One region of the Pseudomonas sp. GD03903 genome, then DNA from elsewhere that is predicted to be linked to it. Evidence: riboswitches for the same ligand, from Rfam matches in the RefSeq annotation. Region 1 holds a riboswitch; each other region holds the start of a gene.

Region 1 (5,155 bases):
GCGCACTGCCATTGCTGGAGAACGACAGCATCGCCACCCGCGCCGGCTCGCCGGTCACGCGTTCGAAGCTGGCCGCCGAGCTGATGGCGATGTCTGCCAGTTGCTCCACGGTTGGCCGCGGCACCACGCCACAGTCGGCGAAGCCCAGTACCTGGCCATCGCCCGGGGGCAACATGAAGAACACCGAGGACAGCGTCCGGTTGCCCGGCTCCAGGCCCACCACGCGCAGCCCGGCACGCAGGACGTCGGCGGTGGAACTCAGGTTGCCGGCAATGCACAGGTCGACCTGCCCGGCCTCCAGCATCGCCGCGGCGAACCACAGCGGATTGCCCAGCTGCTCCAGCGATTGCTCCGGGGTCAGGCGGCTCTGCCGCTGCGCCAGGCTTTCGGCGAAACGCTGGCGCCACGGCGAGTGACGCGGATCGAGCACCGGCACCTGGCCGAGATGGATACGCCGCTCCAGGCAATAGCTGCGCAGGGCGAAGGGGTCCGCGACCAGCAATGGCTCGGCCAGCCCTTCGGCCTTGAGGTACTGCGCGGCCTCGATGGCCCGGCGGTCCAGGGCGTCGGGGAAAACCACCCGCGGCGGATTCAGCCGGGCAGCCCGGCGACACTCATCGATCAGGCTCACGGCCGCTCTCCTTCGACACGCTCGCGCAGCGTCTGGCTGTTCGGCCAGGGCTTGCCACGCAGATTCATTGCACTCATCAGCATCGCCACATAGAGGGCACTGGAGAGTCGGTTCAGCACATGCAGCAGGTCCGCGCGGCGGACCTGGAAACCAGGTGCGGTGAACACCTGGGCCGCGCTGATTTCCACTTCACGCACCTTGGCGCGCAGCAGGTTGAGCAAGGCCGCCGGACGGCCGAGGCCCAGTTCGGGGACGACATGGTCATGCCCCAGGTATTTCAGCGGCGCGTGGGAAATCCGGTGGATGAGCGCGTCGTCCAGCCCGCCCACCGTGAAACCGGCCAAGGGTTCATCGACGGCGTCGGCGCGCATCAGTTGCCCCAGCACCGAGCGGATATCGGCGAGCCACAGGGCCAGCTCGCTCGGCTCGCGCAACTCCACCTGCAGCCAGACGGCCAGCGCGATCGCCGCATCCAGCTCAGCGCGAAAACGCAGGCGCGGGTCGCTCTTGGCAACCAGCTCGGTGGCGCTCAGGTGCGTCATTCCCGCCGGCTTGCGTTCGGGGGCGTGGCCACACAGCTGGCAGCAAGCGCGCGGTTTCTCGGCGCTGCCGGTGAGCCCGTGCACGGGTTGCAGCTGGGCGCCCTCCTCGCCTTGTACTTCACGGTAGAGGCGCCCCTGCTCATCGAGGAACTTCACCGAAAGCCGCCGCTCTTCGATCAGCGTGCGGGCGGCCGGCGTCAGTCGCGCGTCGGCCGGCAGGCGCAGCTCGGTGCCCTCGCTCAGGCCGTGGCGCTCGCGCAACCAGGTTTCGGTGATGAAGGTGCTCATGGCTGCCTCACTGTTCCTGCCAGTTGGCCGGCCAGGCCACATAAAGGAAGCGCACGCGGCTGGGCGTACCGAACTCGATGTGGCTGCCCTTGGGAATGAACAGCACATCGCCTGGCCTGCCGATCAGCGTCTCGCCGTTCTGGCGAATGTGCAGCTCGCCTTCCAGCACCAGGTCGACCTCGTCGTAGTTCAGCGTCCAGGGGAAGAAGGCGTTCTCCCACTGCATGAAGCCGGCGCCCATGCTGCTGCCATCTTCGCTGCCGACCACGTCGGTGATACCGATCTGGCCGCCGCCCTCGACGCCATCCAGCAGGCCGAAGCGCACCGAGTCGCCCTTGACCAGCTTGATCCCGCCCGAACCGGTGCGGGCCTCGAACCCGGCCTGCGCGGCGCTTGCCTGGGCCGGGCCAGCCTGGGCGGCTTTGCGCACGAGCTGCTCCACCAGGGCTTCATCCACACCGGCCGGCAGCCGCGCCATGACCGCGGCGCGAATCTGCGCCAGGTCGTTTTCACCGGCAATCCCCGGGGCCTCCTGCTTCTCGACGGTCATCGCGGGTTGCGCGGTCGCGCCGACCACCCGCTCGATGAGTGCCAGCCCCGCTTCCTCGGCGATCATTCGCGCCTCGGGTGTGACGATGCAGTGCGGCAACTCGACCTGCAGCGCAGTCTGGCCGGCAGCGACGGCCTCGCGGATGGTCCCGGCGGTAATCAGCTTCTTCATTTCAACTCTTCCTCGATCCGATGGCCTTCGCTCAGCAGTTGGCGCAAGCGCTCAATGCTGGCGGGGTCGTCGCGCGTGGTATGGACAAAGGGGCCTTCGATGCCGTGGCGCCGCAGCAGGCTCTCGACGGCGGGCAGATCGACACCGGGCAGGTCGCACTTGCTGATCACCGCGAGCACGCGCTTGCCGGCATGGATGTCCAGCAGGCCGGGCGGCAACCGGCATTCGTTCGAGTCGGCCGGGTGCACGTAGACCAGCACGTCGACGTCATCGGTACTGGTGATCAGCGCGCGATAAAGACGCGGGTGGCTGACAAATTCGCCGGGGGTATCCAGCGCGCCACAGGGGTCGTAATCCAGCGCCTGGGTCTTGCGGGCGGCTTCGTCGCGCCCGCGCAGCGCATTGAACAGGGTGGTCTTGCCGGCTCCGACGCCACCCACCAGGGCGTATCGCAAGGTGCTCATCATCAGCTCCGGGTGACCGTGCAGACGCTGTAGTCGAGCAGCCGGCCCAGCGCCTCGCAGGTCCGCTGCAACGCCTCTTCCACCGCGCCGACGCTGCCGTGCAGCACCAGGGCGCCGCTGAAGCGATCGAGGAAACCGATCTGCACGTCGGCCGCCTTGGTGGCGAAGTCACCGGCGATCATCGCGGTCTCTCCGGGGGTCAGCGTCATGATGCCGATGGCCTGGGCGCCGGGGACGCCGATCTTGCTCGAGAGGTCTTCCTGCGGATGGGCGATCAGGTGCGCCAGGGTGACCTGCTTCCCCGGTACAAACTCCTGGATGATTCGCTCTCTGGACATTGCCTGGCCCTCCTGACTTGACCCGAAGGCTAAGGAGCAAGGATCGACAGGCCCTATCTATTTCCGGCAAATCTGCAGCGCTGCCGCGGCACCCTTGCGCCCGGTCAACTTTCGCGCTGATCGTCACGCCGTCTGAGCGATTTCGTCGCAGTTCGGGAAAGCGAGGCGGGCCCTGCTGTGGCGCAGCTTTCAATGCGGCGTGAAGACGCCTGCCCGGGTTGCCCGCCTGGCAATGGGGGGACTGCTGGTACTTGCCCGCACCGGAACTAGCTCGTAAGGTTCGCCCCGTTTTCGTTCGAGGTAACGGGAAGCAGGTGAAAGACCTGCGCTGCCCCCGCAACGGTAACCGGCGCACTCCCTGCGGGAGTGCAACATCGCCATCCGCCACTGCATGAACGCGGGAAGGCGGCGATGTGATGCCGGCAGCCCGGAGACCGCCCTCGACACGCCCCGACAGGTGTTGCGGAGGGCCGCACCGTCAAGCGCGGTGCTGCATCGTCCGCCCTTGTCACGCCCTCCTCGAAAGTCATCCGACCGCTTTTGAGGACGCTCCATGAAACTGACCCGACTCGCCCTGGCCACCAGCCTGCTGCCCGGCATGGCCTTCGCCGCTGGCGACATCTACACGCTCTCCGACCAGGTGATCACCTCCGCCCGCCAGGCCCAGCCGCGCGCCGAAGCCACCTCGGCCAACAGCGTGTTCACCCGCGCCGACATCGAACGCCTGCAGGTGCGCAGCGTCCCCGCCCTGCTCGCCCGTGTGCCCGGCGTGCAGATGGGCAGCTCCGGCGGCGTGGTGTCCTATTCCGTACGCGGCACCAGCACCGCGCAGACCCTGGTACTGGTGGACGGCCAGCGCATCGCCTCGGCCAGCAGCGGCATCGCCCGCCTGGATTACCTGAGCGTCGACAGCATCGAACGCGTCGAGGTCACCCGTGGCCCGCGCTCGGCGCTGTATGGCGCCGATGCGATCGGTGGGGTCATCCAGATCTTCACCCGCCGCGGCGAAGCCGGGCTGCATCCGGAAGTGCGCCTGGCCGCCGGCAGCCACGGCACCTTCGAGCGCAGCCTGAGCCTTTCCGGCGGCAACGAGCAGACCCGCTACAACCTCGGTGGCAGCCTCGACGAGAGCCAGGGCTGGGACCGCACCAGCGACAACGTCGGCGCCGACAACGACCACGACTCCCAGCGCAACAAGGCCGTGCACCTGAACCTGGACCATCGCTTCAGCGAGGACTGGAAGGCCGGCCTGAACCTCAACGACCAGCGCGGCAAGAACGAATACGACGACGCCTACAACTTCGAGCCCGGTACGCCGCAGGACGAATTCCGTGTCAGCAGCTACAGCGCCTACCTCGACGGCCAGATCACGAAAATGTGGAACAGCCGCCTCGAACTCGGCCGCAGCTTCGACCGCAACAAGGCCGTGGGCGCGGCCGATAGCTGGAACAACGGCACCCTGGAAACCACCCGCCACTCGGCGAGCTGGATCAACCGCCTGCAGCTCGACGAAGCCAACCAGCTGGCCCTGGGCACCGACTGGTACCAGGACAAGGTCGACGGCAGCACCGCCTTCGCCGACGACCAGCGCAGCAACCGCGCGTTCTTCGCCCAGCACAGCTTCAAGGGCGACAACTTCGGCACCGAGCTGGGCATCCGCCACGACAACAACCAGGCCTACGGCAGCCAGAACAGCTGGAACGCCGCCTTCAGCCTGCCGGTCGGCGACAACCAGACCTGGATCGCCAGCTACGGCGAGGGCTTCCGCGCGCCGACCTTCAGCGACCTCTACTACCCCGGCGCGAGCAACCCGGACCTGAAGGCCGAGACCTCGAAGACCTATGAGCTGCAATGGCGCGGCGACATCGAAGGCACACACCTGGAAGCCTCGCTGTACCGCACCGAGATCGACGACCTGATCGCCTGGGACAGCACCAGCAATCAGCCGGAGAACATCAACAAGGCGCGTATCAATGGCTTCGAGGCCAGCGTTGCGCGCGACGTGCTGGGCTGGCAGGCCGCCCTCGGCCTGAGCATGATCGACCCGCGCGACCGCGATACCGGGCACACCCTGCCCTATCGCGCGCGCCGCACCCTGAGCCTGGACCTGGATCGACAGTTCGGCGCCTTCGGCGTCGGCGGCACCTGGCGCGCGGTCAGCCAGCGCTACG
Region 2 (5,155 bases), 130 kb from region 1:
GGTCTTCGCTCAGCGCCCGCAGCAGGCTGGCGTTGCCGCCGCGTCCATCGCCGCGCGGGATGCGCACCAGCGACAGCAGTGTGTCGCGGCGCAACTCGCCCACCGGTGATTCGCCGAACACATGCAGGCCATCGCGAATCTGTGATTCCTTGAGGTCGCAGAGGTAGGCGTCCAGCTGCGGCAGCCAGCTTTCCGGGTCGTCGCTCAACTGCAAGCCCAGCTCGCGGTCCAGCGCGGTATCGCGCACCAGCGTGAGGATGTCGCCACGCAGTTCGCTGGCGCGGCGCGGGTCAAGCAAGGAGGCGTCGTAGTACTCGTCGGCCAGGCGCTCGAGGTCGCGCAGCGGGCCGTAGTTTTCCGCACGGGTCAGCGGCGGCATCAGGTGGTCGATGATCACCGCCTGGGCGCGGCGCTTGGCCTGTGCGCCTTCGCCGGGGTCGTTGACGATGAACGGGTAGAGGTTCGGCAGCGGGCCGAGGATCGCATCCGGCCAGCACTCCTCGGAGAGCCCGATGCCCTTGCCCGGCAGCCATTCCAGGTTGCCATGCTTGCCGACGTGGATCACTGCGTCGGCGCCGAACACTTCGCGCAGCCAGAAGTAGAAGGCGAGGTAGCCGTGGGGCGGCACCAGCGACGGATCGTGGTAGATCGCCGCCGCGTCCAGCTGGTAGCCACGCGCCGGCTGGATGCCGACGAAGCCGAGGCCGAAGCGCAGGCCGGCGACCATCATCCGCCCGCTGCGGAACATCGGGTCCTGCTGCGGTTCGCCCCAGCGCTCGCGCACGGCTTGCTGGTTGGCTTCGGGCAGGCGCGCGAAGCAGGCGAGGTAGTCGTCCAGCGCCAGGCTCTGTGCGCAGGGGCGCAGGTCGAGGCTGTCGAGGTCGTTGCTGACGCCGCCGAGCAGTTGCTGGATCAGCGCGGTGCCGGAATCGGGCAGGCCGGCGACCGGATAACCCTGGGCCTCCAGCGCACGCAGGATGTTCAATGCGGCGGCCGGCGTGTCGAGGCCGACGCCATTGCCGATGCGCCCGTCGCGGGTCGGGTAGTTCGCCAGGATCAGCGCCACGCGCTTGTCGGCGTTGGCCTTGCGTGCCAGCAGCATCCAGCGCCGCGCCAGTTCGGCGACGAAATCCATGCCCGGCCGGTGCGCCAGGTAGCAGACCACGTCGCTCTGGCTGCGCTCGCTGCGCCAGGCCAGGCCCTTGAAGCTGATCGGCCGGGTGATCAGGCGGCCATCCAGCTCCGGCAGCGCGATGTGCATGGCCAGGTCGCGCGGGCCGAGGCCCTGCGGGTTGGCGCGCCAGAGGTCGTGGTTGTCCAGCGAGCAGATGGCTTGCAGCACCGGCACGTCGCGGCGGAAGGGACGCTCCTGCGGCGATTCCGGGTTCGACTGGGCGAAGCCGGTGGTGTTGATGATCAGCTCGGCATCGGCGCTATCGAGCAGGTTTTCCACCGTCTCCAGGCAAGCGGATTCCTTGAGGCTGGCCACGGCGATGGGGAGCGGATTGATGCCCTGGGCCTGCAGGCGCTCGCAGAAGGTATCGATGAAGCCGGTGTTCGCCGCCTGCAGGTGCGTGCGATAGAACAGCAACGCGGCCACTGGGCACTCCGGGTGCCAGTTGGCCTGCCAGCGGGCGAGGTCGCAGCTGCCGGTCTGCGGGTGATAGAGCGCGACGCGGGGCAGCGTCTGCGGCTCGCTCCACGGATAGTCGCGTTGCAGGTGGCGTGTGGCGAGGCAGGCGAAAAATTGCCGGGCGTTGTCCATGCCGCCCTGGCGCAGGTACTGCCAGAGGCGCTCGGCGTCCTGCGTGGGCACATTGCACAGCGCGGCCAGTTCGGGGTCGGGCTTGTCGTCGCCGGGTACGGCGATCAGCGTGATGCCGCGTTCGGCCAGTGCCGCGAGTTGCTCCATGCCGTAGCGCCAGTAGCCGACGCCGCCGTGCACGGAGATCAGGATGACCTTGGCGTGCTGCAGCACTTCGTCGACGTAGAGGTCCACCGAGGCGTGGTTCTGCAGCTGCATGGGGTTGGCCAGGCGCAGGCTCGGGTAGTCCGCCGGCAGCTCGCGAGCGGCCTCGGCGAGCAGCGCCAGGTGCGAATCGCCGCTGCAGAGGATCACCAGCTCAGCAGGCGTCTGGGCCAGGTCGGCGATGCCGTCGTCGGGAACGAAGCCGCCGGGTTGGGTGCGCAGCAGGTGCATGGAACTCGCTCGGTAAAGGGCTCTGTTGTAGGAGCGAGCTTGCTCGCGAACCATGCCCCGCTGCGGAGGTTGGTTCGCGAGCAAGCTCGCTCCTACAAAGGCAGTGTTATGCCAGGGCGGTACGCAGTTCGTTGGCGATGGCGGCCTGGTCCAGTTCCTGGCCGATCACCACCAGGCGGGTGCTGCGGGTTTCGTCGCTGCGCCAGGCGCGGTCGAAGTGCTTGTCGAAGCGCTTGCCGACGCCCTGCACCAGCAGGCGCATGGGCTTGCCGGGGATGGCGACGAAGCCCTTGATGCGCAGCACGGCGTGGCGCTCGACCAGTGCGTTCAGTGCGTCGAGCAGGGCGCGCTCTTCCACTTCCGGGAGGTCGACGTGGAAGGAGTCGAACTCGTCGTGGTCGTGATCTTCATGGCCTTCATGGTCGTGGTGTGTGGGGCGGCTGTCGATGTGCAGCTCGGCCTCGGCGTTCAGCCCCAGCAGCACGGAGAGCGGCAGCTGGCCGGAATTGGCTTCGACGATCTTCACCGCCGGCGGCAGTTCCTCGGCGACTTCGGCGCGCACGCGGGCGAGCGCGTCGGCGTCCAGCAGGTCGGCCTTGTTCAGCACCACCAGGTCGGCGCTGGCGAGCTGGTCTTCGAAGAGTTCGTGCAGCGGCGATTCGTGGTCCAGGTTCGGGTCCTGCTTGCGCTGCTCGTCCACCTGTTCGGGATGGGCGGCGAAGGTGCCGGCGGCCACGGCCGGGCTGTCGACCACGGTGATCACCGCGTCAACGGTGCAGGCATTGCGGATTTCCGGCCACTGGAAGGCCTGCACCAGCGGCTTGGGCAGGGCCAGGCCGGAGGTTTCGATGAGAATCTGGTCGAGGTCGCCACGGCGTGCCACCAGTTCGCGCATCACCGGGAAGAATTCTTCCTGCACGGTGCAGCACAGGCAGCCGTTGGCCAGTTCGAAGACGCGGCCGACCGCCTCTTCTTCGCTGCAACCGATGGAGCACTGCTTGAGGATTTCGCCGTCGATGCCCAGCTCGCCGAATTCGTTGACGATCACCGCGATGCGGCGGCCTTCGGCGTTATCCAGCATGTGGCGGAGCAGGGTGGTCTTCCCGGCGCCGAGGAAGCCGGTGACGATGGTGACGGGGAGTTTGGCCAGGGTCTTCATGCGCGCCTCGCAAGCAGAGAGTTGGAGGGCGGATGAAGGGCGCGCGCGCGGGTTCGCCGCGCAACGAAGGTCGCCACCGGATCACCCCGCCCGGTTGTCGTGATACTGGTCGAGGCAGGTCTCCTGGCTCACAGCCCTCTTGAGTTCTTTCGCCTTCCCGCCGTGGCCGGCAGTGGCTTGTGAAAGAACAGGCTGTTCACAGTTGCGGGGGCAGCCGTGGCACATCCGAAGATTTCCACGTTCCCTCTTAGCTCCGGCCAGCGCCGGAGAACCTCGAAGCAGGGAAGGCTACGCAGCGACGGCGGGGCGGTCAATCGCCGGGGATCGGTTGACGCTTGCAGGGCTTCGTGGTCAGCTAGCGCGGTTTCAGGTGTCTCGCGCCACGCGCGCGAGGTGAAACGGGAAGCCGGTGCGTCCGCAAGGACCAGTCCGGCGCTGCCCCCGCAACGGTAAGCGATCGTAGGGTCATCAGTAGCCACTGTGCTCCGGCATGGGAAGGTTGACCCGCTTGGCCACTGGCCGACATCGCAAGCCCGGAGACCGGCCTGGAATTCTTCGTTTTTGGCAAACCCGCGGTGGGCGGGCGCAGGCCGTGGCGCGACCGTTCCGGCGCGTTCGAATGCGTTCAACCTCTGCGTTCTCTTACTTTGATTTCCAGAGGGAACGTTCATGTCCAGCAGCACCCTGACGCACGCGTCGAGCACTTCCATCCCCCTTTCCAAGCGCATCAGCCTGGCCGTTGGCGCCAGCCTGCTCGGTGCGCTGCTGGTGTATTTCGCCGGCTTCTCGCACATCGATGCGGTGCACAACGCCGCGCACGATACCCGCCACAGCGCCGGTTTCCCCTGCCACTAATGCTGTTCTGAGCCCAATCGGCTGCGCGTCGGCCAGGCTGCGTTGGAGTATCGCCGTGGACTGCTCATTGACTTCAGTCAGCTCCGCGTCCCCGCCGATCCTCCGCCTTGCCTGGCGCTAGCTCGCTCGATTCGAGAGTTCGGAAAGGAAAGGAAAAAATGATCAAACGTATCGCCCAGACCGCCGGTTTCGCCGGTCTGATCGCGGCGCTGGTGCTGACTGTGGTTCAGCTGCTGTGGGTGTCCCCGCTGATCCTCAAGGCGGAAACCTACGAGAAGGCCGAGCCGGCCGCCGCGCTGGTCGAGGAACACCACGAGCACGCCCACGACCACGCCGCTGGCGCAGTGGCCGCCCACGAGCACGACGCGGAAGCCTGGGAGCCGGAAGACGGCTGGCAGCGCATCCTCTCCACCACTGGGGGCAACCTGGTGGTCGCGGTGGGCTTCGCCCTGATGCTGGCTGGCCTGTTCACCCTGCGTGCGCCAGGCAAGACCTCCGAAGGCCTGCTCTGGGGCCTGGCCGGTTTCGCCGTGTTCACCCTGGCACCGTCCCTCGGCCTGCCGCCGGAGGTGCCCGGCACCGCCGCCGCCGACCTGACCCTACGGCAGACCTGGTGGATCGGCACCGCCGCTGCCACCGCTGGCGGCCTTGCGCTGCTGGTGTTCGGCCGCAACTGGGCGCTGCGTGGCATCGGTATCACCCTGCTGGTGGTGCCGCATGTAATCGGCGCACCGCAGCCGGAAGTGCATTCCAGCCTCGCGCCGGAAAGCATCGCCCACGAGTTCATCGTCGCCTCGCTGATCACCAACGCGGTGTTCTGGGCGGCCCTGGGCCTGGTGGCTGCCTGGCTGTTCCGTCGCTTCGCGCCGTCGGCCTGATCCGCGCGTTATGCTCGACCTCCCCGCAGCCGGTCTGACCGTCTGCGGGGTTTTGTTTTGTGG
Region 3 (5,155 bases), on a different contig from region 1:
GCCGGTCAGATCCACCGATCATTCTCCGCCGTCCGCTCGCCGCCCTGGTCGCCGGTATTCAGCACACCGCGGGGCTCGATCAGCATTACCTGCACTTCCTGCTCGGCGTACGGCTTGTGCTCAACGCCGCGTGGTACCACATACAGCTCGCCAGCCCGCAGCGTCAGCGGACCGTCGCGAAAGTCGATGCGCAGTTCGCCGTCGAGCACGATGAAGGTCTCGTCGGTGTCGGCGTGGCTGTGCCAGACGAAGTCGCCGTGCAGTTTCACCACCTTGAACTGGTAGTCGTTCATCTCGGCGATCACCCGCGGTTGCCAGGTTTCGGTAATGCGGCCGAGCTTGTCCTGCAGGTTGATCGATTGGCGTTGGGTCACGGTGTTTTCTCCTGGGGATCTTTCTCCCGAAACTACGGCGGCCCCGGCGGGCGGTCTTGCAGGAAATTGCGCTTCGATCGCCCCGGCATTGACCTCATCGGGTTGCCGCCCTCGCCCTTGACGCAGACAATCGGTCCTTGGTCCGTCAGAAAGGAGTGCCGTTCCATGGCGCAGAACATCTACGACAATCCCGAATTCTTCGCTGGCTACGCCCAGCTGCCGCGTTCGATGCACGGCCTGGATGGCGCGCCGGAGTGGGCCGCGCTGCGTTCGCTGCTGCCGCCGCTGGAGGGCCTCGACGTGGTCGATCTCGGTTGCGGCTACGGCTGGTTCAGCCGTTACGCCGCGGAGCAGGGCGCGCGCACGGTGAGCGGGCTGGACGTGTCGCAGAAGATGCTCGACCACGCACGGGCGAACACCGACGCCGCACAGGTGAGCTACTTCCATGCCGACCTCGACCAGCTCGAATTGCCCACCGCGGCCTTCGACCTTGCCTACAGCTCGCTGACCCTGCATTACCTCGCAGACCTGGCGCATTTCATGCGCAACGTGCACGACGCGCTGCGCCCCGGCGGCAGCCTGGTGTTCTCCATCGAACACCCGATCTACATGGCCTCGGTCAAGCCCGGCTGGGTCGTCGACGGCGATGGACGCCGCTGCTGGCCGGTGGACCATTACCAGGATGAAGGCGAACGCCGCACCGACTGGCTGGCCAAGGGCGTGCTCAAGCACCATCGCACCCTCGGCAGCATCCTGAATGCGGTTATCGGCGCGGGGCTGACGTTGCGTCACGTCGAGGACTGGGGCCCGAGCGCCGGACAGGTGCAGGCCAATCCGGCACTGGCCGAAGAGCGCGAGCGGCCGATGTTGCTGCTGGTCGCCGCGCAGCGCTGAGGAGCGAAAAGCGCGCGACTATGCTCAGAACATTGCGCCCGTTCCTCGCCGGAGACCGCCATGTCCACGCCCGCTCCCATCGCCCGCCCCAGCGTCATTCCCTGCCTGCGCTACCGTGATGCGCCCCAGGCCATCGACTGGTTGTGTACGACCTTCGGCTTCCAGCGGCAACTGGTGGTCGCCGATGACCACGGCGGTATCGCCCACGCGCAGCTGGCGCTGGCCGATGGCAGCGGCCTGGTAATGCTCGGCTCGCTGCACGACAACGAGTACGGCCGGCTGATGCGCCAGCCCGACGAGATCGGCGGCTGCACCCAGAGCATCTACGTGGTGGTGAAGGATGCCGAAGCGCTGTACCGCGCAGCGGTGGCAGGCGCTGCGCAGATCGTCATCGACATCAAGGACGAAGACTACGGCGGCCAGGGCTTCACCTGCCGCGACCCGGAAGGGCACATCTGGAGCTTCGGCACCTACGATCCGTGGCACTGAAGGCTACGTCCGCAACATCCTGCCCAAGCCCCGAGCTTGACGCTTTCCCACCGCAAATGTTGATATGCGCCCCGTTCCAGGTGCCTCACGCCGCCGTGCGTGAGGTGAAACGGGAAGCCGGTGCGTCGCCCTCGTGCGATCAGTCCGGCGCTGCCCCCGCAACGGTAAGCGAGCGGAGCATCCACTAGGCCACTGTGCGCAAGCATGGGAAGGCGGATGCCCCAGGACCCTCGCGAGCCCGGAGACCGGCCTGGAACCTGTTTGGCAAACCCGCGGTGGGCGGGCGTGAGCCGGTTCCCGGGGCGCGCTCGTTCCGGGTGTCGCTGCGCCGCCTGCGAAATCCCGATTTCGAGGCGATCACCTTGCATTCTCCTGCTTCCAACTCCCGGCGCGCGATGCGCTGGTCTCCCGTTCTCTCCCTCTGTGCCCTGAGCTCGCAGCTTGTGGCGGCTCCGCTTGATCTCGCGGACGAAATCGTCAGCGCGCCTTCCGTGGAGTCCACCACGGTGGCCGACATGGCCCGCTACGGCAGCAAGCTGGAAGTCATCGATCGCCAGCAGATCGAGCGCGCCGGCCCCAGCGCCGACATCACCCGCGTGCTGCAGATGTACGTGCCCGGCCTGTTCGTCGCGCCGAAGAACGGCCCGTTCGACTACGGCACCTACTCGCTGCTGGGCGGGCGCAACGACGACACGCTGATCCTGCTGGACGGCGTGCGCCTGAACAACCGCCTCTACGGCGGCATTTACATCGACACCCTGCCGACCACCGCAGTGGAGCGCATCGAGGTGCTCAAGGGCGGCCAGGGCCTGCTGTTCGGCACCCAGGCGGTGTCCGGGGTGATCAATATCGTCACCCGCAGCGCGCGTTCTCGCGAGGCGTCCGGCGAGGTCAACCTTGGCCTGGATACCTTCAAGGGCCGAAGCGGCGATGCCCGCGCGGAGAAGGTTGTGCACAACGGCCTGGGCGACCTCGGCCTGATGGCCTACGTCAGTCACAACCGCTCCGACGGCTACCAGCCATACCGCGACCGCGACATGACCAGCACGGTCAGCGACAAGCGCCGCTCCTATGACGTCAATGTGTTCGGCGCCAAGGCCATCCAGGCCATCGGCGATGCCTCGCGGCTGGAGCTGTTCTACCAGTACGCCGACGCCGAGCTGGACTTCGCCCGGCCGACATCGAACCACCACACCAGCAACAACCGCGTGCAGCAGATCGCCACGGCGACCTTCCAGCAGAGCGTCAGCGACGACTTCAGCTGGTTCGCCAAGACCCACCTCAACGACTGGGACACCCGCTACGACCGCGTCTACAACCTGCAGGGCGGCGGCACCCAGGTGCTCAATCACAATGACTACTGGGGCTTCACCGACTGGGGCGCGCAACTGGAAGGAAAGGCCAGGTTCGGCGGCGGTCACGAGCTGGTCTTCGGCAGCGACAACCAGTGGTACAAGGGCCAGGACGATGTGCTGATCATCGACAACGACAAGGCCGAGTCCCATGCGCTGTACGCCCAGCTGCGCCCGCGCATCGACGCGCTGCCCGACTGGCACCCGAGCCTGGGCGTGCGCCGCGAGGAAATCTCCGGCGGCGAGGGCGCCACGGTGTGGTTGCTCACCTCGCTGTATGACCTCACGCAGCAGCTCAAGCTGCGCGGCCAGTTCGGCACCGCCTTCAAGTTGCCCACCGCCGAGCAACTGTTCGTCAACGAGCCGGGCGACGAAGTCGGCAACCGCGACCTCAAGCCTGAGCGCAGCCGCAATGCCGAGCTGGGCCTGGATTACACCGGCGAGCTGTTCGAGCAGCCGTGGAGCGGCAGCGTCACGCTGTTCCGCCGCGAGATCACCGACCTCATCACCCTCGCGGGCGATCAATGGGTGAACGGCAACGGCGAGATCGAGGTGCGCGGCGTGGAAGCCAACGGCCAGTGGCAGTTCGACCGCCATTGGCAGCTCTCCGCCGACGCCACGCGCAATCTGGTGGACAGCCGCGAGGGCGTGACGGTGAACAACATCCCGCACTTCTTCGCCCGTGTGCGTCTGGGCTATGACGACAACCTCTGGGGCGCCGGCCTCGCCATGCGATATGTGGGCTCCATCGTCAGCGCCCAGGACGACGACTACGGCCATTACACCGTGCTCGACGGCGATGCCTATCGCTACCTTGACGCGGCTCGCGCGCATCGCCTGAGCCTGCTGCTGGAGAACCTGCTCGATCGCGACTACGCCACCGGCCGCACCAGCAACGGCATCCGCCAGGTAGACAACCTCGGCCGGCCGCGCAGCGCCGAGCTGCGCTACACCTTCAGCTTCTGATGAAGGCCATCCTGCTGGTCGGCCCACTGGCCGGGGCCCAGGGCGAGCGCCTGCAGCGCGAGGTGTCGGCGCGTCTGGCGGGTGTCGAGAGTATCGACACCAGCGAGGGTTTCGATGGGCTCTGGGCGCGAGCGCGCGCGCAGCTTGCCGATGGCGCGGCCTTGTTGCTGGTCGACCTGGAACCCGCCACCGACGGCGCCTACCTCGACTGGCTGCGCGCCGAACTGGCAGTACTGGCGGATGAGTTTCCGCAGGCGCCGGTACCGAGCATCACGGCATCGGCGCTCGGCCGGGGCGGGCTCGACGTCGGCGCGGTGCTGGCGGCAATCGATGATCCGGCGCAGCAGCTGGAATGCCGGGGTGTCGGTGCGGTGCCGTCGCAGCCGGACTGGTGCGCACCGCCGCCACATCGTCATCACCTGTTCCTCTGCGCAGGGCCACGCTGCGTGCGCCGGGGCGCGTTGCCGTTGTGGAAGACCCTGCGTCGCGAGCTGATTCGCCATGACCTCTACGAGAACGCCAAGGGCGCGTTGCTGACCCGCACCGGTTGCCAGTTCCCCTGCAATCGCGGGCCGGTGCTGACGGTCTACCCCGAGCGCGTCTGGTACGGCCTGCGCAGTGATGAGCAGGTTTGTCGGGTGGTGCAGGAGCATCTGCTTGATGGCGTGCCGGTGGCCGAGTTGCGCGTGGATGGAGAGCCATGATGCGCCGACTGCTTTTCGTAGGAGCGAGCTTGCTCGCGAACCGCTTGATGCCTTGGGCGCCCGGGAGGGTTCGCGAGCAAGCTCGCTCCTACACATTGGCATTGGCGTTCGGGCTGGCGGCGATGCTGGGCATGGCGACGGCCACTGCCCAGGACTACCGCAATTGTGGACAGGACTGGCACATCGACCACCCGCCGCAGCGCATCCTCGCCCTCAACCAGCACGCCGCCGACCTGCTGCTGGCGCTGGGGGCCGGGTCGCGATTGATCGGCGTGGCCTACATCGATGACGACCTCAACCTGAGTGGCGGCCGCTATCGCGGCGTGCCGCTGCTGGCGCGCCAGTACCCGTCGGCAGAGGCGGTCTACGCGCAGCA
Region 4 (5,155 bases), 140 kb from region 1:
ATGCCTTCGGCGCGGGCGTCGATGCGCAGGGTGTGCGCGGCGTCTTCGGCCAGCGGCAGGTCCAGTACGTCCAGCCAGGGCGCATCGCCCTCGATGCGCAGGGTGTCGCCGCCCAGCAGGTCGGCGACGAAGCGCTTGCCCTGTTCGATATCAGCCAGGGCGTAACCTTCCGGCGGGTCGAGCAGGCAGGCGCCGAAACGCAGCTCGCCGCTGGTGGTGATCGCTGGCGCTACTTCCAGCGTGGCGGCGATCTCGCGGGCCATGCGGTTCACCCCGCCGAGCCCGCCGATCAGCGGCACCACGGCGCTGCCATCTTCGGCGACCGCCAGTACCGGTGGCTCCGCAACCTTTTCGGCGAGCAGCGGGGCGAGCGTGCGGATGACGATGCCGGCAGCGCACAGGGCGATGATCGGGGTGTCGTCGCGGTAAAGCTGGCGCAGGGTATCGCCGAAGTTCGCGTAGGACTCATCGGCACCTTCGACGCGGTCTTTCAGACCCATCACCCGCGCCTGTGGATAAACGCCCTGCAGGCGCCGGGCCGTGGCCAACGCGCCCTGGCCGAGAATGACGATAGCGGCGCGCATCAACCGTTCCACCGCTGGCCGGGGATGACGATCATCGAGAAGTAGGGCGAGGCCATCGGGTCAACGTCATCCAGCGCAACGATGCGCTGCTCGCGCATGGTCGCGCGCTCGACGTAGTGGGCGCCGCTGTCACGGCCCAGCTCGCGCAGTACACGGCGGACCTTGTCGAAGTTGCGGCCGAGCTTCATCACCACGGCCGCATCGGCGTCGGCCAGGCGGTGCTTGAGTTCGTCCTCCGGCAGCACGCCGGAAAGTACCGACAGGCTCTGGTTGCGGTACACCAGCGGCACGCCGAGCACCGCCGCGCTGCCGAGCATCGAGCAGACGCCGGGCACGACTTCGGTGTCATAGCGATCCGCAAGGCGGTCGTGCAGGTACATGTAGGAGCCGTAGAAGAACGGGTCGCCCTCGCAGATCACCGCCACGTCGCGGCCGGCATCCAGATGCTCGGCCACCTGAGCGGCTGCGGTGTCGTAGAAGTCGCTGATCACCCCTTCATAGGTCAGCGGCGGCTCCAGCTTTTCGGTGGTCACCGGGTAGACCAGCGGCAGGCGTTGCTGCTCATCGAGCAGGTGTTGCTCGATGATGGCGAAGGCGTTGCCGCCCTGGCCGGCGTGGTGCTTGGCCTTGGCCACGAAGTACGCGATCACCGGCGATGCACGCAGCAGGCGCAGGGCCTTGAGGGTCAGCAGTTCCGGATCACCCGGGCCGACGCCCAGGCCGATGAGGCGGCCGGTCATCACTCCACCTCCGTGGCCAGGGCGTTCACCGCTGCGGCCGCCATCGCGCTGCCGCCACGACGACCACGCACGATCACGTAGGGCACGCCACGGCTGTCGGCGGCGAGGGCGTCCTTGGACTCCATGGCACCGACGAATCCCACCGGGAAGCCGAGGATCAGCGCCGGTTTCGGTGCGCCGGCGTCGAGCATTTCCAGCAGGTAGAAGAGTGCGGTCGGCGCATTGCCGATCACCACCACGCTGCCTTCGAGGTGCTCACGCCAGTGCTCCAGCGCCACCGCCGAGCGGGTGTTGCCCAGCTCGCGGGCGAGTTCCGGGACGTCCGGATCGTTGAGGGTACAGATCACCTCGTTGTGTGCCGGCAGGCGGGCGCGGGTGATGCCCTCGGCGACCATCCGCGCGTCGCAGAGAATCGGCGCGCCAGCGGCCAGCGCCGCGCGGCCGATGGCTCCGGCGCCAGCGGAGAATCGCAGGTCCTGCACGACGTCGACCATGCCGCAGGCGTGGATCACCCGCACGGCGAGTTTTTCCAGGTCGGTGGGGATGCCAGTGAGATCGGCCTCGGCGCGGATGGTGGCGAAGGATTGGCGGTAGATCGCCTGGCCGTCGCGGATGTAATCAAGCATCGGTGGAAACTCCGGGTGCGGCGAGCAGGTCGCCCGCGGCATCGAGGGAAAGGTTGCGCGCCAGCGGCAGGCCGAATCCGGCTACGCCATCGGTGCGACGGAACAGGTCATAGCGGCCGTCGGCGACGGCCAGCAGGGTGTAGGGGGCAACGTGGGCGGCGGCGCAGGAGCGCGGGCAGCCGCACAGGTGTACGCCGGCCGGCGCCGTGTGACGCAGGCGTGCGGCCAGGCGCAGGGCATCGGCCTTGGTGTCGGCCAGCCCGCGTGCGCAACCCGTGGAGCCGCTGCACGCGACGATGCGCGAGAGCGGTTGAGCGGCGTCGATCACCAGGCCGAGGTTGGCCAGCGCACCGAGGACGACGGCGGCATCGGTTTGCGCTACGTCAGGGAGGATCAGACTTTGCCAGGGCGTCAGACGCAGCTGTCCGCCGCTGAAGCGCTCGGCGAGATCGGCCAGGCCGAACAGCATGGCGCTATCCAGGCGTCCGAGGATGAATCCCGCACCGACCATGGCGCGGTCCGGCTGGCGCTGCGGCTGAATCCCGAGATGGCCGAAAGCCTTCGGTACAGGACGTCGCCACTCATCCACGGCCGGCCCGAGGTGCAGCGGGAAGGGCAGGCGTTGCTGCAGGCGTTCCAGCAGCACTTCGTCGCGGAGCATCTCGCGCAGGTGGCGCATGCGCGTCTGGCCGTCGCCGGCGAGATCGAGGAACAGGTGCAGCAGGCTTTCCACCAGCAGTGGTACTTGCTCGACAGACACGGCGGCGAGGGCGGGGCGATCCGTCTCGCGCTGCGGCGGGCAACCGGCGAGGCCGAAGGCGAACAGCGGTGCCGCGTCGTCGGACATGGCCGACAGCCAGAGATCATTGGGGTGCTCCAGCATCGCCAGCGCTTCGCCGGCGTCCAGCTGAATGCCGAACTTGGGAGACAGACCGTGGAAGCGCGGGGTGCGCTCCAGCAGGTCGAGCAACTGCCAGGCCAGTGGCGCAGGGTCGACAATCGCCGAGGCATCCAGGCCCAGCGCCGGGCTGACCAGCAGGTTGCGCACATCGTCCGAGGCCAGTTCACGCGGGCCGAGGCCGGCGGCCAACAGTTCATGGCTCAGCGCGTTTTCGGCGCCAGACCGCACACCGCGAATCTGCAGGTTGGCGCGGTTGGTCGCTTCCAGTACGCCGTCGGCATGGCGCTCGGCGGCCTGGGCGATGGCGCGCGCGGCGCGGGCGTCGAGTTGCCCACAGGGCAGCTTGATACGGCAGATGCCGCCATCGCGGGAGGCCACGATGCGCAGCAGGCCGGGGCAGGCATGCGGGCGGACGGGCAGGGCTGAGGAGTCTTGCACTGAGGTCACCAGGGCTGGGTCGCGGTGACCTGCGAATCCCCCAGGGGGGATTTCACGACACCGATACACCCCGCTCGATGTCTGCACGCGCGACTGGTTTCGTCGGCAGGTCTCCTGGCTGGCAGGTCCTCATCCAGCGCGGCCTTCCCGGTTGCCCAGTGGCCTGGCCGGCGGCACGGAACCTCGTCCTCGTGTCGCCGCATTGCGCGGACTCGCTGCTTACAGTTGCGGGGGCAGCCACGGCTTAACCGTGTTCCCTCTTCGGCTCTGAGAAACCTCGCCATCAAGGCGAAGCGTCCTACGAGCACCGACGAAGCGGGTATTATGCCTGCTTTGCCCGATGTCAGGAAAAGCCTGCCCGTCGGATCGATCGTCGCACCCTTGAGGACATTTCATGACGCCCTGGCTGACCATCGTCGGCATCGGCGAGGACGGTTATGCCGGCCTCGGCAAGGCCGCACGCCGAGCCCTGCTTGCCGCCAGCGAAGTGATTGGCGCACCGCGCCAGCTGGAGCTGCTGCCGCACTGCCTGGGCGCCCGCCGCCAGGCCTGGCCGAGCCCGTTCAGCCTGGAACCGGTGCTGCGCCGGCGCGGCGAGCCGACCTGCGTCCTGGCCAGCGGTGATCCAATGCTGTTTGGCGTTGGCGCGAGCCTTGCCCGTCAGATTCCGCCCGCGGAAATGCTCGTGCTTAGCGCGCCGTCCTCTGCCTCGCTCGCCGCCGCGCGAATGGGCTGGGCGTTGCAGGACTGCACGCTGCTGTCGCTGGTGGCGCGGCCGTTGGCCGCACTCAACGCGCAGATCCACGACGGTACGAAGCTGCTGATCCTCAGCAATGATGGCGACAGCCCGGCGGCCATCGCTGCGCTGCTGCGCGAGCGGGGCTTCGGTGCAAGTCGCCTCAGCGTGCTGGAGCACCTGGGTGGCGAGGCGGAGCGCCGCATCGATGGGCTCGCCAGCGACTGGTCGCAGAGCGAGACCGCTGCGCTGAACCTGGTGGCTGTGCAGTGCGTCGCCGGCATGGGCGCGGTTCGTCTGCCACTGACCACCGGCCTGCCTGACGACGCTTACCGCCATGACGGCCAACTGACCAAACGCGATGTGCGCGCCGTGACCCTGGCGCGGCTGGCGCCGAAGCCCGGCGAGCTGCTCTGGGACGTCGGCGCCGGCTGCGGCTCCATCGGCATCGAATGGATGCGTGCGCATCCGAGCTGCCGCACGCTGGCCATCGAAGCCGACGAAGGGCGCCAGGAGCATATCCGCTTCAATCGCGATGCCCTCGGCGTACCGGCGCTGCAATTGGTTTGCGGGGCTGCTCCGGAGGCGCTGCAGGGGCTGGAGCGACCCGACGCGATTTTCATTGGTGGCGGTGTCACGCTGCCCGGCATCTTCGAGCACTGCTGGGAGCAACTGAAGCCCGGCGGCCGGCTGGTCGCCAATGCCGTGACCCTGCAGAGCGAGGCGGCGCTGGTGAGCTGGCGCGAGCGCGTGGGTGGCGAGCTGACCCGTCTGTCGGTATCACAGGCGCAACCGCTCGGCGGCTTCGATACCTGGCGCGCGGCGTTGCCGATCACCCTGCTGGAAGTCTGGAAGGAATGAAGCGTTTTTCGTACCGCGACTGCATGGGTATCGCTTCGCTCCACCCATCCTACGATGCTGCTCGTTATGCGTGACGAGACGCCCGAAGAACCCCGCCCGCTGCGCAGCGGCTACACCACCGGCAGTTGCGCTACCGCGACCAGCCTCGCCGCCGCGCGCCTGTTGCTCACCGGTGAAGCGCTGGATGCCGCGCAGATCGTCCTGCCGAAAGAGCGCAACGCGACGCTGCGCCTGGAGTTCTGCCGGCGCACCGCCGAGGGGGCTGAGGC

Evidence for each region. A riboswitch is a leader RNA that binds a small molecule or an ion and turns the genes downstream of it on or off. The one in region 1 is predicted to bind cobalamin.
Region 2: another riboswitch for cobalamin. It lies ahead of cobW (cobalamin biosynthesis protein CobW); the one in region 1 lies ahead of N5C91_RS11780 (TonB-dependent receptor).
Region 3: another riboswitch for cobalamin. It lies ahead of N5C91_RS02855 (TonB-dependent receptor); the one in region 1 lies ahead of N5C91_RS11780 (TonB-dependent receptor).
Region 4: another riboswitch for cobalamin. It lies ahead of cobG (precorrin-3B synthase); the one in region 1 lies ahead of N5C91_RS11780 (TonB-dependent receptor).

The regions. Positions count from the first base shown of each region.
Region 1 is NZ_JAOCBT010000006.1:182,532-187,686, forward strand. Features, by position in the region: gene N5C91_RS11755 (phosphate acetyltransferase) at 1-631, opposite strand, end outside; gene eutT (ethanolamine utilization cob(I)yrinic acid a,c-diamide adenosyltransferase EutT) at 628-1,461, opposite strand; gene eutQ (ethanolamine utilization acetate kinase EutQ) at 1,469-2,182, opposite strand; gene N5C91_RS11770 (EutP/PduV family microcompartment system protein) at 2,179-2,646, opposite strand; gene eutS (ethanolamine utilization microcompartment protein EutS) at 2,649-2,984, opposite strand; cobalamin riboswitch at 3,244-3,442, shown strand; gene N5C91_RS11780 (TonB-dependent receptor) at 3,538-5,155, shown strand, end outside.
Region 2 is NZ_JAOCBT010000006.1:311,390-316,544, reverse strand. Features, by position in the region: gene cobN (cobaltochelatase subunit CobN) at 1-2,200, opposite strand, end outside; gene cobW (cobalamin biosynthesis protein CobW) at 2,307-3,359, opposite strand; cobalamin riboswitch at 3,455-3,650, opposite strand; cobalamin riboswitch at 3,711-3,923, shown strand; gene N5C91_RS12415 (CbtB-domain containing protein) at 4,029-4,214, shown strand; gene N5C91_RS12410 (CbtA family protein) at 4,373-5,092, shown strand.
Region 3 is NZ_JAOCBT010000002.1:70,349-75,503, forward strand. Features, by position in the region: gene N5C91_RS02840 (cupin domain-containing protein) at 6-374, opposite strand; gene N5C91_RS02845 (class I SAM-dependent methyltransferase) at 540-1,268, shown strand; gene N5C91_RS02850 (VOC family protein) at 1,329-1,757, shown strand; cobalamin riboswitch at 1,819-2,026, shown strand; gene N5C91_RS02855 (TonB-dependent receptor) at 2,153-4,075, shown strand; gene N5C91_RS02860 ((2Fe-2S) ferredoxin domain-containing protein) at 4,075-4,779, shown strand; gene N5C91_RS02865 (ABC transporter substrate-binding protein) at 4,911-5,155, shown strand, end outside.
Region 4 is NZ_JAOCBT010000006.1:324,244-329,398, reverse strand. Features, by position in the region: gene cobJ (precorrin-3B C(17)-methyltransferase) at 1-584, opposite strand, end outside; gene N5C91_RS12480 (precorrin-2 C(20)-methyltransferase) at 584-1,324, opposite strand; gene N5C91_RS12475 (precorrin-8X methylmutase) at 1,324-1,950, opposite strand; gene cobG (precorrin-3B synthase) at 1,943-3,289, opposite strand; cobalamin riboswitch at 3,376-3,616, opposite strand; gene cbiE (precorrin-6y C5,15-methyltransferase (decarboxylating) subunit CbiE) at 3,684-4,886, shown strand; gene N5C91_RS12460 (cobalt-precorrin-5B (C(1))-methyltransferase) at 4,953-5,155, shown strand, end outside.